One region of the Paenibacillus hexagrammi genome, then DNA from elsewhere that is predicted to be linked to it. Evidence: predicted binding sites of a transcription regulator. Region 1 holds the regulator's gene; each other region holds the start of a gene.
What was found. The regulator Rex, encoded in region 1, represses fermentation and respiration genes when NADH is low (regulators of the CRP and FNR family bind a similar motif). The targets are predictions, from matches to a motif close to TTGTGAAATATTTCACAA.
Positions count from the first base shown of each region.

Region 2: the regulator Rex is predicted to act here: its motif matches at 1,677-1,694, upstream of L0M14_RS07255 (cytochrome ubiquinol oxidase subunit I).
Region 3: the regulator Rex is predicted to act here: its motif matches at 1,870-1,887, upstream of L0M14_RS07125 (DUF1641 domain-containing protein).
Region 4: the regulator Rex is predicted to act here: its motif matches at 2,064-2,081, upstream of L0M14_RS00850 (formate/nitrite transporter family protein).

Region 1 covers NZ_CP090978.1:3,223,760-3,226,891, reverse strand. Annotated here, with positions in the region: gene dinG (ATP-dependent DNA helicase DinG) at 1-1,065, shown strand, start outside; gene L0M14_RS14455 (redox-sensing transcriptional repressor Rex) at 1,062-1,682, shown strand; gene L0M14_RS14450 (inorganic phosphate transporter) at 1,793-2,791, opposite strand; gene L0M14_RS14445 (DUF47 domain-containing protein) at 2,814-3,132, opposite strand, start outside.
Region 2 covers NZ_CP090978.1:1,702,322-1,705,453, forward strand. Annotated here, with positions in the region: gene L0M14_RS07240 (Dabb family protein) at 114-407, shown strand; gene L0M14_RS07245 (hydrolase) at 503-1,072, opposite strand; gene L0M14_RS07250 (hypothetical protein) at 1,330-1,467, opposite strand; gene L0M14_RS07255 (cytochrome ubiquinol oxidase subunit I) at 1,733-3,061, shown strand; partial or broken gene L0M14_RS07260 (cytochrome d ubiquinol oxidase subunit II) at 3,068-3,132, shown strand, end outside.
Region 3 covers NZ_CP090978.1:1,667,256-1,670,387, forward strand. Annotated here, with positions in the region: gene L0M14_RS07115 (DUF3231 family protein) at 1-28, shown strand, start outside; gene L0M14_RS07120 (NAD(P)/FAD-dependent oxidoreductase) at 163-1,344, opposite strand; gene L0M14_RS07125 (DUF1641 domain-containing protein) at 1,367-1,792, opposite strand; gene L0M14_RS07130 (exodeoxyribonuclease III) at 2,206-2,973, opposite strand.
Region 4 covers NZ_CP090978.1:178,161-181,292, reverse strand. Annotated here, with positions in the region: gene L0M14_RS00860 (MFS transporter) at 1-187, opposite strand, end outside; gene L0M14_RS00855 (hypothetical protein) at 363-584, opposite strand; gene L0M14_RS00850 (formate/nitrite transporter family protein) at 1,105-1,968, opposite strand; gene L0M14_RS00845 (PAS domain-containing sensor histidine kinase) at 2,197-3,132, opposite strand, start outside.

The sequences.
Region 1 (3,132 bases):
ACTTTAGATCGAACCCTTGCAGATATGAAAGAGATGCAGGAAGTGCTTGAAGTTCAGAGTTTAGTAACGGATCTCGGCGGTACCTTGAAGGAACTTTATGAGCATAGGGACGCTCTGCGTTTTTTCATGAAGATGGAGGACGAGAGCTACGTGTATTGGATGGAAGCGGGGACATATGCCAAGAGCAAATCGCTGCAGCTGATTAGTGTCCCGACCGATGTTAGCCATTTGCTGCAGGAGCATTTCTTTGAGAATAAAGACAGTATCATTCTTACATCTGCCACCTTGTCAGTAAATAAATCGTTTCAATATGCCGCAGACCAGCTAGGTCTCCAGATCCCCGAGGGCGGGAACGAGGGCAAACTGAAAACGGTCCAGCTGCCTTCTCCGTTTAATTATAGAGAGCAAGCGTTGGTTTGTATTCCCAGAGACTTTCCGACGATTAAGGGACCATCAGGCGACGCTGTATTCACGCAAGCGTTGATTGATTCCCTGTGCCAGGTTGCCCTGGTCACCAAGGGCCGTATGCTGGTGCTTTTTACTTCAAATAGGATGCTTAAACAGATTCACGCAGGCATGAAGGAACGCTTGAAGCCGCATGGCATTACCGTACTTGGTCAAGGAGTTGACAGCGGCAACCGCAGTAAGCTGACCCGAATGTTTCAAGAAGACCCTTCTTGCGTGCTGCTGGGCACTAGCTCATTCTGGGAAGGCGTCGATATACCGGGAGATGCGTTAAGCTGCTTAGCAATCATTCGTCTGCCGTTTCAGCCGCCCAATCATCCGCTGGTTGAAGCGAAAAGTGAGAATTTGAAAAAACGGAATGAAAATCCTTTTATGAAATTATCCGTCCCGCAAGCCGTGATTCGCTTCAAGCAAGGTTTTGGCAGGTTGGTTAGACGTGCAACGGACAAGGGAATTGTTATTATTTATGATACCCGCGTTATCGATACTTATTATGGGAAGTATTTCCTATATTCACTGCCGGGGCCTAAGATCGAACATATGACAACGGAACAGATGCTTCCAAGAATTAAGGAATGGATGGGGGAGGAGCAGCGATGAAGTCGCAAAAAATTTCCGAGGCTGTCGTTCGTCGTCTGCCGATTTATTTACGATTTCTTAATGAACTCGCGATGAAAAATATTATGACCGTTTCCTCGCAGGATTTGGGACACAAATTGGATCTCAATCCAGCTCAAATTCGTAAGGATTTGGCGTATTTCGGGGAATTCGGCAAAAAGGGCATCGGCTATGATGTTGCTTATTTGATCGAAAAAATCCGCCAGATTCTAAAGTTGGATCGCCAGCTTCAGGTTGCTCTTGTCGGAGCTGGCAATTTAGGTCGAGCCCTTTGCAATTATAATACGTATCTCAGAAACGATATGAAGATTGTAGCTGTTTTTGACGCGATGCCGCAGAAGACCGGTGAAACCATTAATAATCTTACGGTGCAGCCCATGAGTGAAATGAAAGAAACGTTGGCCCGATTAGGGGTTAGAATTGGCATTATCACGGTACCGGCTGCAGAAGCGCAAAATGTAGCGAATCAATTCGTAGAGGCTGGCATTGAAGCGATCTTAAATTTTGCCCCTGTTATTATTAAAGTTCCTGGTGAGGTTCGCGTGCACCATGCGGATTTTACAACAGAGCTGCAGAGCTTGGCCTACTACCTGGATTAATTACCGAGCAATCGGAATCTTAGGCTCATAAAACATGAAGACCTCCATCGATGCCTTTTCAGGCGACGAAGGAGGTCTTTTTTCAGATGTTAGGAAAGTTATTCCTTATGTTAAAACAATTTGAAGAGTAAAAAGTAGATGATGTACGATAACGCGATACTAATCGGAATCGTAATAACCCAAGTAATTACCATACGACCGACAGTTGCCCACTGGACTTCATGGAACCTCATCACACTTCCTGTTCCGATAATTGCGGAAGAAATGACGTGGGTTGTGGACAAAGGCATACCTAAGTGCGTGGATACCTGAATGACAATCGACGAAGTCAGGTCGGAAGCGAAGCCGTTGATTGGCTCGATTTTAATGATTTTACGACTGATTGTTTTAATGATTCGCCATCCACCGATGGAAGTTCCAAGACCCATGGCGATTGCAGCAGCAAGTTTTACCCACAGGGGTACATCCAATGTGCTTTGGAAATTTCCAGCTACGAGAGCGAAAACGATAATACCCATTGCTTTTTGCGCATCGTTACCACCATGGGAGTAAGAAAGAAGTGCAGCCGTGATAACTTGTAATGTACGAAAAGTCCTGTTGTATTTTGATCTCGATTTATTGCCTGTCCATAAAACCAGATATTTCAAGAAAAACATGACTAGCAAGCCGACGCCGAATGCTACGATAGGTGACAGCACCAAAATGATGATAATTTCGGTGAAACCGCTCCAATTCACGGAATGATAGCCGGCACCAGCGATGACCGCACCTGCTAGTGCGCCAATTAAAGTATGGGACGAAGAAGATGGAATGCCGAAGTACCAGGTTAATAGGTTCCAAATAATCGCAGCCAACAGGGCGGCGATGACAATCTCGATGCCATGATCAATCGTGGCGGGGTTGGCAATTTTACCCCCTACCGTCTTGGCAACCTCCGAGGAGACAACCGCACCTAGAAAGTTCAGAGAGGCTGCCATGATGACAGCGACTCTGGGGCTGAGAGCCCGAGTCGAGATAGATGTAGCGATCGCGTTTGCCGTATCATGAAAGCCATTGATAAAATCAAATAGCAGTGCGAGCGCCACAATGATGATGAGATAGGTTATCATGTTATCCTCCTAGCGCCGATCCTCAAGAATAACGAAGAACGACACTTTCCAGAATGTTGGCGACATCTTCACAGGCATCTGTAGTTTCTTCCAAACGTTCATAAACTTCCTTCAGCTTGAAGTCTTCATAGATATCTTTTTTAGCTAAGAAAATTTGACGGATGCCTTCTCTCATGAGACGATCCCCGTCATTTTCCAAGCTGTTGATGGCAACCGTATGCTCCGAAATCTGCATATATTTTTTCCTTGCCAAAAGCTTAAATGCATCCAGCATATGCTGACATGAGTCAACAATGACAGCTGAAAAGTCGCGCATGAACTGATCTGTATAAGTCAAATTT
Region 2 (3,132 bases), 1.5 Mb from region 1:
TTCAGAAGCATACCGGATAGGAATGGAAATGAAAAGTATCATCAACCTTTTTGAAGCTGAAGTATGATAGAATGGTAGGGATTCGGAAATTATCCATGAAAAGAGGCTGCAGCATGATTGACCATATTGTATTAGTGAAGTTCGGAGAGACTACGACACAGGAACAAATGCAGGAGGTTGCCGATAGATTCAAAGCTTTAAAGCCGCACCTGACAGGCATTGTAGACATTCAGGCTGGTCTGAATTTCTCTGAAAAAAATAAAGGGTACCAGGTTGTGTTATCCGTGCGCTTTGAAGATCGAGCAGCTTTAGAGGCTTATGGTCCTAATCCGGAACATCAGGCAGTAGCTGCCTATATCCGTGAGGTAGGTAGAGAAGACAGCTTGATTGTGGATATCGAAATCTAACTGGGATCATAAAGTGATCATAGCAGCAACGTATAGCAAAAGCCGGTGGCATCGTTACAAGATGCCCCGGCTTTTTGTCATGGTTAGGAGTATTGCTATTGGTTCATGCATGCTAGGATCTGCTCGGTTGTGCGGATTCGCCCCAGACGCGGGAAGATGACATCGCGAACATGCTCATGCTCACGTGCTGTAAAGCCCGTCATTGCATCGATGGCGAAGATAACTTTATAACCGTGATGGAAGGCCTCTCTAGCAGTCGTGTCAACGCCGATACCAGAGGCAATGCCGCACAGTACGATGGTATCAATGCCGCGGCGGCGAAGCTGCAAATCCAAGTCGGTGCCGTAGAAGGCACCCCATTGCCTCTTGGTCACGACATGATCGGTGTCCATGACGCCGATTTCCGGTACAATTTGGTCCCAGTTTTCCACGAGGTTCATGGGCGGGAGAGGTTGATCCAGTAATGGTTTGGGCATATCCTTCACATCCTTGGTGGACACTCGTACCAGAGCGACAAACGAGCCTTTCTCCCGAAAAGCTTGTACCATGGCAGCGGCTTGACTTACAACCTGTTCGGCGGTATGGGGGGCATAGTTACTGCCAATCCACCGTTGAAGATCAATAACGACGATGGCTGTTTTTTGCGGATCGAATAAAGCTTCCATAGATAACACTCCTTGTCTGTTTCCTGCTATTCACTTTCACATCAGCAAGCATACAGGAGAAAATAAACAGCAGACAGAGGAGCAGTTATCAGGGGAGTCATACTCCTAGTCTATCCCTTGAATATTCATCATCTGATGGTGCTGCATTTAGCGGCATGGGTATCTGAGGCTGCGCGCACGACTGACAAAAAGCCTAGCATTTTACCCAATAGGGCTGCTAGGCTTTTTCCGCAAAATATGTGTACTTGTAGGAAATCTTAAGTAAATACATAACGAATTAGCTTTGCCGTTTTTTTACCGCCAGGGATGCGGATAAGCAATACGGGTCTACGGGTCCGGCTGGGCTTCTGCGGACGAATCATGAATTGTCCAAGCGTCATTGATTCTTTCACCATGTTGATCACCTCGGGGCTGTTGATCTTTAATTCTATGCAGGGTCGGTACGCTCTTATGACAAAAATCAGAAGAAAAATGGCAGTAGGCACAAATTGTTTCACGAACAACAAGATTTAAGTCGCAGATTCAACAAAATGCTTCACAATTATGACAAAGAGATGAAATCGGACAACAAAATATGCAGCAAAATGCTGAACGGCGCATAACTTTATCCATTTTTTCACAAAGTACGAGGGATCAATTTTTGGAAAAAGGTGACTCTGAATGGATACAGTCATGATGGCACGTTCGTTGTTCGGTTCTTCGATGGCGTTTCATATTATTTTTGCCACGCTGGGAGTGGGGATTCCTCTTCTCATTGTACTAGCCGAGCTTCTATTTCAATTCAGCAAGGATCCCGATTTTGCGATTATGGCCAAACGGTGGACGCGAGGATTTGCCATTCTGCTAGGTGTAGCGATTCCTTCCGGTACGATCGTGGGTGTCATGCTGGCGCTGCTGTGGCCGGGATTTATGGAATACGTGGGTCAGGTTATCGCGCTTCCTTTCCAGGTGGAAATTTGGGCATTTTTCCTGGAAGCTCTGTTCATGTCCATTTATGTATACGCAGCGGACAGGCTTCACCCTTGGATGCGGATCGTGAGTGTAATCTTCGTCGCGATCGGCGCATCTGCTTCGGCTGTACTGATTACGAACGTACACGCCTGGATGAATACGCCTCGGGGCTTTAACCTGGTAAATGGGCAAATTACGGATGTCGATCCTTGGGCGGCGGTGATGAATCCAAGCTTCTTTATCACCTCGCTTCATGTGCTGAGTTCAGCTTACATGACAGGGGCATTCGCCGTTGCTTCGGTTGGCGCGTTCAAGCTGCTTAGCAAGAGGAAGTCAGACCAAGAGCGCAGTTATCATGGCAAAAGTCTGTTTCTGTCCCTTCTGGTGGGAGGGATCATGTCCCTTATAACTGCCATTGGGGGACATGAAACGGCTCAGATGCTCCATCATCATCAACCGGAAAAGCTCGCTGCAGCCGAAGGTCTGTTCGAAACGCGTACCTACGCGCCTCTGGCGATCGGCGGCAACGTAGACGAAGAAACCCAAAGTGTGCGGGGAGGTATCGAAATTCCATGGGCGCTAAGCTTTCTTGCGACGAATCACTTTGACGGTGTCGTGCGCGGATTGAACGAATTCCCGAGAGACGAGTGGCCGCCGCTTTACATTCACACTTTATTTAATGCCATGGTCGGCATCGGATCGCTGCTCATCGTATTGTCCTTCGGTCCTCTTGCTTATAGGCTGCTTCTTAAGCGCAAGTATCCGCGCTGGCTGCTTTGGGTATTGGTGACATCGGGACCGCTCTCCATGATCGGCATCGAAACGGGTTGGATTTTCAGCTGTACCGGGAGACAGCCGTGGACGATTTATCATGTTCAACGAACGGCTGAAGCCGCGACCAAAGCGGAAGGACTGGGCATGCTGTTCGTGTTGTTTCTTTCGATTTATGCGATGCTGCTGGTCATCACCTCCGTGGTCATGTGGGTCTATTTTAAGCGGCATCCTGTAGTTCCGGAGCTGCTCAGAGAAGGAGCGTGAGCGGTAATGAGTGATGTAACGCTGGCGATTACGATATTGTGGGTATTCATTTTCGTTTACTCGATTCTTGG
Region 3 (3,132 bases), 1.6 Mb from region 1:
CGAGCGAGATGCGCTGATTAAGACATGAGTAGACCATTCTATGAAAAAAGGCGATTTTTACGGTACACCTCACCGTAGAAGTCGCCTTTTGAATGTAAAAAATAGAAAAAAGATCAGTCCATCACTCGAAAGTGAAAAACTGATCTTGAGGTTAATCTGCAATTAGTAAGCCAGTGCAAACATACCGTGAATGTGGGACAGGTAGCGAATGTTGCTTGCTTCCTTCATCATGGTAGCAGGCAGGCCTTTCAGCTGTGTATTGTTGCCGCCGATGATGCCGATGCCGTCTTTACGGCCGAGGCTTCCCAGTGTACCGGAGAAGACAGGCACGAATGTATCCATCGCGCCGCCTTTGATCGCGACGGATAGGTTGTAGCCAACGGTTTCGCCCATTTGCCAAGCGATTTGAGCAGTTGGAGGATAGGGACGCTCTCCGCCTTCAGGGAATACAACCGCGCAGTCGCCGGCCAAGTATACATCAGGATGCGAAGTGGATTGCAGGGTCGAAGTCACTGTTGCGCGACCGCGATCTTCCGCGATACCGCAGCTGCCGACAACCGGATTGCCTTTCACGCCGCCCGTCCAGATGATGGTGTTGGATTGAATCGTTTGACCGTTTTTCAAAGAAACGGAATTTTTCGTAGCTTCTGTGATGGCAACGCCTGTCAAGAACGTTACACCGCGCTTTTCAAGGCTTTCAACCGCACGGTCGATAAGTACCTTAGGGAATACAGGCAGAATGGAAGGACCAGCTTCCACGCAGTACAAGGAAACGTCGTTAAAGTCGATGCCTTTGCTGCGGCAAACTTCAGGAAGCTTATCTGCGAATTCGCCGACTAGCTCGACGCCTGTCAACCCGCCTCCGCCGACAACGATTGTCGCGTCTGCTTTGTCTCCGGATTTCTTATAAGCATCCAGACGAGCTTCCACGTGTTGACGGATTTTGTTGGCATCAGCAGCAGACTTCAGGACGAAGCTGTTTTCTTCCAGTCCAGGAATACCGAAATAGTTCGTTTCGCTGCCTAGTGCAACAACCAGCAAATCGTAGGATTGTACAGCGCCGCTCTCAAGAACAACTTGCTTGTCGTTAGGCTTGATTTCCTTGACCGTATCCACCAGGATATCTACGTTTTTATCTTTGAGGACCTTGGAAAGAGGAAGCGCGACAGCTTGCTCTTCAATGGTGCCGCCGGCAAGACGGTGTAGCTCCGTAATAATTTGGTGAGTAGAGAAACGGTTAACCAGCGTAATGCGGGCTTCCGATGCATTCAAGTGTTGGCGTGCAGTCAGAGCAGTCAGAATACCGCCGTATCCGCCGCCTAGAATCAAAATGTGTTTAGACATATCCATACTCCTCTTGTTCGTATTAGTTTTTGCGTTCAGCCAATACGTTCAAGAACGCTTGAGCAAAACGAAGTGTCTTCTGTACTTCAGGATCCTTCAGCATTTTGAGCATAGCGAAGAGGCCGACAGTCGATCCTGCATCCGCTTGAGAACGCTCGCTTGCTTCGATGGCTGCTTGTGCGATCCCTTTAGCTTTCTCTTGTACAGGCTTGACAAATTCGCCAATGCCTTGAGCGAAATCATTGATAAGCACTTTGTCCGTAGCGATGCCTTGAGCAAAATCGTAAGCTTTCGTTAGTACGGTGACCATTTCAGCCAGTTTTGGCAAATTATCCACGAGTACGGTCAGGGACTGTTGTACCTCAGGTTTCATTAGTTGGTCCAGTACGTCTACTGTCTTTGTTTCCCCGACAAGCGTTGTCTCTTGAAGCGTAGGTGTTTGTGGCATGCGAGAAAGTCCTCCTTTGTATTGTGAGATCCGGCGCTGTCAAGTTGCGTTATGTAAAAGAGGTTCCTCCCGAGAGGTTGTAACATATTTCACATAATAGATTGCAGCATGCGAGCGAGTTCTATTTAGTCTACATGGCTCTGCATGTTTCTTGCGCAAACTACGACCACTTGCATGACCCAACCGGAATTTATTGCTTATTTCATATTCTACAACTTTTGACAGCAAAATTAAAAAGAAAATATTGCTAATTCGTGACTTTTACATGAAAAGTTCATAATTGCAACCGCATTCAGTGCTAATCTTTCTAGGAATGTCCAATTTAGCGGTTAGAAGGACATGATTTCGAACGTCGGATCCATAGGTTTACAGGTAAAGTATGTCCCTTTTGCCAGAGGAGAATTCGCAAGCTGCTATTGAACCGTTTTAGAGAAATCAAGCTCCAAAATTACCGGGCAATGGTCGCTCCCCAGCACATGGGCATCGATTCCCGCATCCGTCAAATACGGTGCCAAGCGTGATGAAGCGAGAAAATAATCAATGCGCCAACCAACGTTGCGCTCTCTGACCTTTGGCATATTGGACCACCAGGAATAGGCATCTTCTCGATCAGGGTAAAAATGGCGGAATGTATCGATGAAGCCTGATTGGAGCAGCTCGGTCATTTTGGAGCGTTCCTCCTCGGTGAAGCCCGAGTTGCCCTTATTAGCTTTCGCGTTCTTAATATCAATTTCTTGGTGCGCGACGTTGAGGTCGCCGCAGACAATGACCGGCTTCACTGCGTCGAGTTGGTTCAAGTAAGCTCTGAAGCGGTCTTCCCATTCTAGTCGGTATGGCAGCCTGGACAGGTCGCGCTTCGCATTGGGTGTATACACGGTGATGAAGTAGAATGTTTCAAATGTAAGCGTCAGGATTCGTCCTTCGGGCTCGCTGTCTTCTTCGATGCCGTACCGGACGGAGATCGGCTGCTGCTTGGTGAACACGGCTGTACCGGAGTAGCCTTTCTTCTCGGCATAGTTCCAATATGGAAAGTAGCCTTCATAGTTCAGGTCAATTTGTCCTTCTTGCAGCTTCGTTTCTTGAACGCAAAATATATCCGCGTCCGCTTGCATGAAGTAGTCGCTGAAGCCTTTATTCACGCAAGCACGCAAACCGTTCACGTTCCAGGATACCATTTTCACTTTCAAGCAGCTCCTTACAAGGCGTATTTTCTATGGAGCAGTATATCACACGTCGTCATGTATAACTTTGTATATTTTATGAAAACACCTGCAGCAAAAAAGACGCATGCCACGGGGACGAGTGCGTCTTTTTGCTGAATATGCTTTTTAATCCTTACA
Region 4 (3,132 bases), 3.0 Mb from region 1:
CCAGACCGACAAGACCCAGACTGAAAGCATCATGGGTGATCTGATACATTTGCCATCCGATGGCGACGGAGAGCATTTGGAATGAGGTGGAAGAGAGCGTTCGCGAAACCCAATATTTTGTAAAGGAGGGTTGCTTGAGGGTTGACTGGTTCGCTTGCAGCATCGAGTATTCACGTCCTTGTTGCATTCTTACTACGCATCTTACTCGCCCTGCATGCAGAATTCAAGCTTCCCCTGCCCCCTTGGTTTATTTACTTCTCTTAACCGCTCGAGGTTCTACGCTCAATGCTCTTATCCATCAACTGTATTTGCCATTGGGCAAATTGCTTTCACGCATCAGCTCCATTTGCCGCATATTAGGACTACTGTCTGTCCATACCGAGGCCATTACCATTCTTAAGCTGGGTGCCTTGCTCCCTGTCAGGCTGGACCCCATGCGGAGAATTACCTGCAGCAGTATGTCCGCCAGATGAAAGATTCCCTATTTTCTTACGCACCACACCGACTCTACAATCCTCACAAAGCCAATTGGACCCGAAAGCCCCCTGACCTGCCGTCCGTTTGCAGCATTCACATGTAATCATGCTTGCTCCTCCTCAACAATTTCATTTAAAGTGTTGCAAAGCTGGTGACTGTCGATAACGAGGCAATGAAGGCTCACTAGTTTTGAAAAAAAGCGATATCGGCTGCCTCTGACAGGTTGTTATCGCCTAACAGCAATTGGAGATGTAATCTCCCTTCTCTCTCAATGTACTAGCAAACGCAGACATCAGCCGTGAGATTTATCACACTGAGCGGAGGTGGTTATTCGTGCAACGAACGTGCGTCGGTCGTGTGTAGGTCGGTCGTCGATCGTTCGTCGGTTGCTCATGACGCTGCTCTGCGTATAAAGATATAAGGAGAGCAAGCTTGGTACGGCTAGCTCAGTTCCCTCTCCAACAAAAGCTTTGGAATTGTTCATCCTATTCCGTTATAGTAATAGAATGGTGATTCAACAAGGAATCTAGAAGAAAGGAGTGCTGCAACAATGGTAGGTACCATCATCATAGCTGTCATCGTTCTTATTATCGTATTGGGGCTGACCTTCTGGGCAACCAAAAAGGCTTACTCCCGCAAATGGGACGAGGAAGATCCGGATTGAATATGAGAAACGGACTTGGTGGAGGAGGAGGATTTCAGTGAACTGGGTGATGCCCCTGTCCACAGCTTCCGATCCGCTAACCGGTACAACCCTGCAACGAACAGCGCACCTCCGAGCGCATTGCCTATATATACAGGAACGAAGTTATTCAAATACTCCAGCCACGTCGCTTGCCCGGCAAATATTGCGGCCGGAATGATAAACATATTGGCGACTACGTGCTGGAAGCCGATAGCGACGAACGCCATCGTCGGAAACCAGATGCCAATGATTTTGCCCGCGCCGTCTTTAGCGCCATAGCAGAGCCATACCGCAAGACCGACGAGCCAGTTGCAGCCGATTCCCGATATTAAGGCCTGGAGGAATGGCTCCGCCGTCTTGGCATGAACAATCTTGACCAGCTTGGCGAGATAGATGCCATGCTCGGTCAGCCCCGCTTGATGTCCAAACATATAAGCAACGAATAATGCCCCTGCAAAATTACCAAGCGTAATGATCAGCCAATTGAGCATAAGCTGCCGCAGCCCCAGACGGCCTGAGAAGCAGGCAGCGGCAACGGCCATCATATTCCCGGTCAGCAGCTCTCCTCCCGCGAGCAAGGTGGCAATTAACCCGAGCGGAAAGAAGAGCGCACCGAGTACACCTCCGAAATCGCTCCATGCAGGGGGAACAGCGGCGCTGACCCGTATATACAGAAGAAAGCCGAGCGAGATATACGCTCCGCCTAGAAATCCTAACACCAGCTGGCTGCGAATAGGCAGATGAACCTTTCTCAAACCCGCTTCTACGGAATGTTCCCATATTTCCTCCTGCTTCATGAATCCCATAGCCGTCCCCTCCCTTATCGTACTGCGCGTTCTCCTTCTTGCATGCCACACTCGTACGCCTTTGGATCCATTGTAGACGATGCTTGCAGGATTGTAAGTGAAAAAAATCACAAAGTATGCGGGGTTTTCCCTAAAGAAAAATACGAAAAGGCCTCCTCCCCACTTTACTGTGGAGACGAGACCTTCCAACATCTAATCTGGACGGTGTTAGCTAACGAAGCTCACCCTCTATTTTGCCGGAATCGTTAGAGTCACCGTTGTTCCCCGGCCCGGCACTGAAGCAATATCCAGCTTGCCGCCGATGCCCTTGGCCCGCTCTTCCATGCTAAGCAGCCCGACTCCTTTTGCACTGCCCGACCTTTCGAAGCCCTTGCCTTGATCTCTGATTTGCACTTCAATATACGACTGCATATCCCGTACGGCAACCTCCGCTTCGGAGACATCCGCATACTTGGCGATGTTCGTAAGTGCCTCCTGTATGACCCTGTAAATCGTTGTTTCCTCTACAGCACCCAACCGCTTGCGCAGGCTGTTCTCCAGCTTGACCGCGATACCGTAATGGTTCGTATAGTTTTCAATGTAGGTGCGAATCGCAGGAACGACGCCCAGGTCATCCAGAACGGACGGACGAATTTGCCATGCCAGACTGCGAACTTCTTCGATGATCGAGGAGACATGCTGGCGGAGATCACCCAATTCGGATTGCGGATTTTCACCAATCAGCCGATCCATCTGAATGAGCAGCGAGAACAAGCTCTGCCCGATACCATCGTGCAGCTCGCGCGAGAACTTCCTCCGTTCTTCCTCCTGAATCTGCAATACCTGTGCCATCAAAAGCTTCAGCTCTTCCTCCGCACGCTTAAGCTGCGTCACTTCGTTACGAATCGCCAAATACTGATAAGGTTTCCCTTGTTCATCCACGAAAGGAACAATGGTCGTATCCACCCAGTAGTAGGTTCCATTCCTGGCTTTATTCTTGATCTCTCCGCGCCAAACCCGGCCCGAGGATATCGTTCTCCATAAATCGGACATGAATTCTTTATCATGGTAGGAAGAATTAATAATCCGGTGATCCTGCCCGAGGAGCTCCCCACGGGGGTACTTCGATATTTCGCAAAACTTATCGTTCACATACTGGATCTTTCCCTTGGCATCGGTAACAGC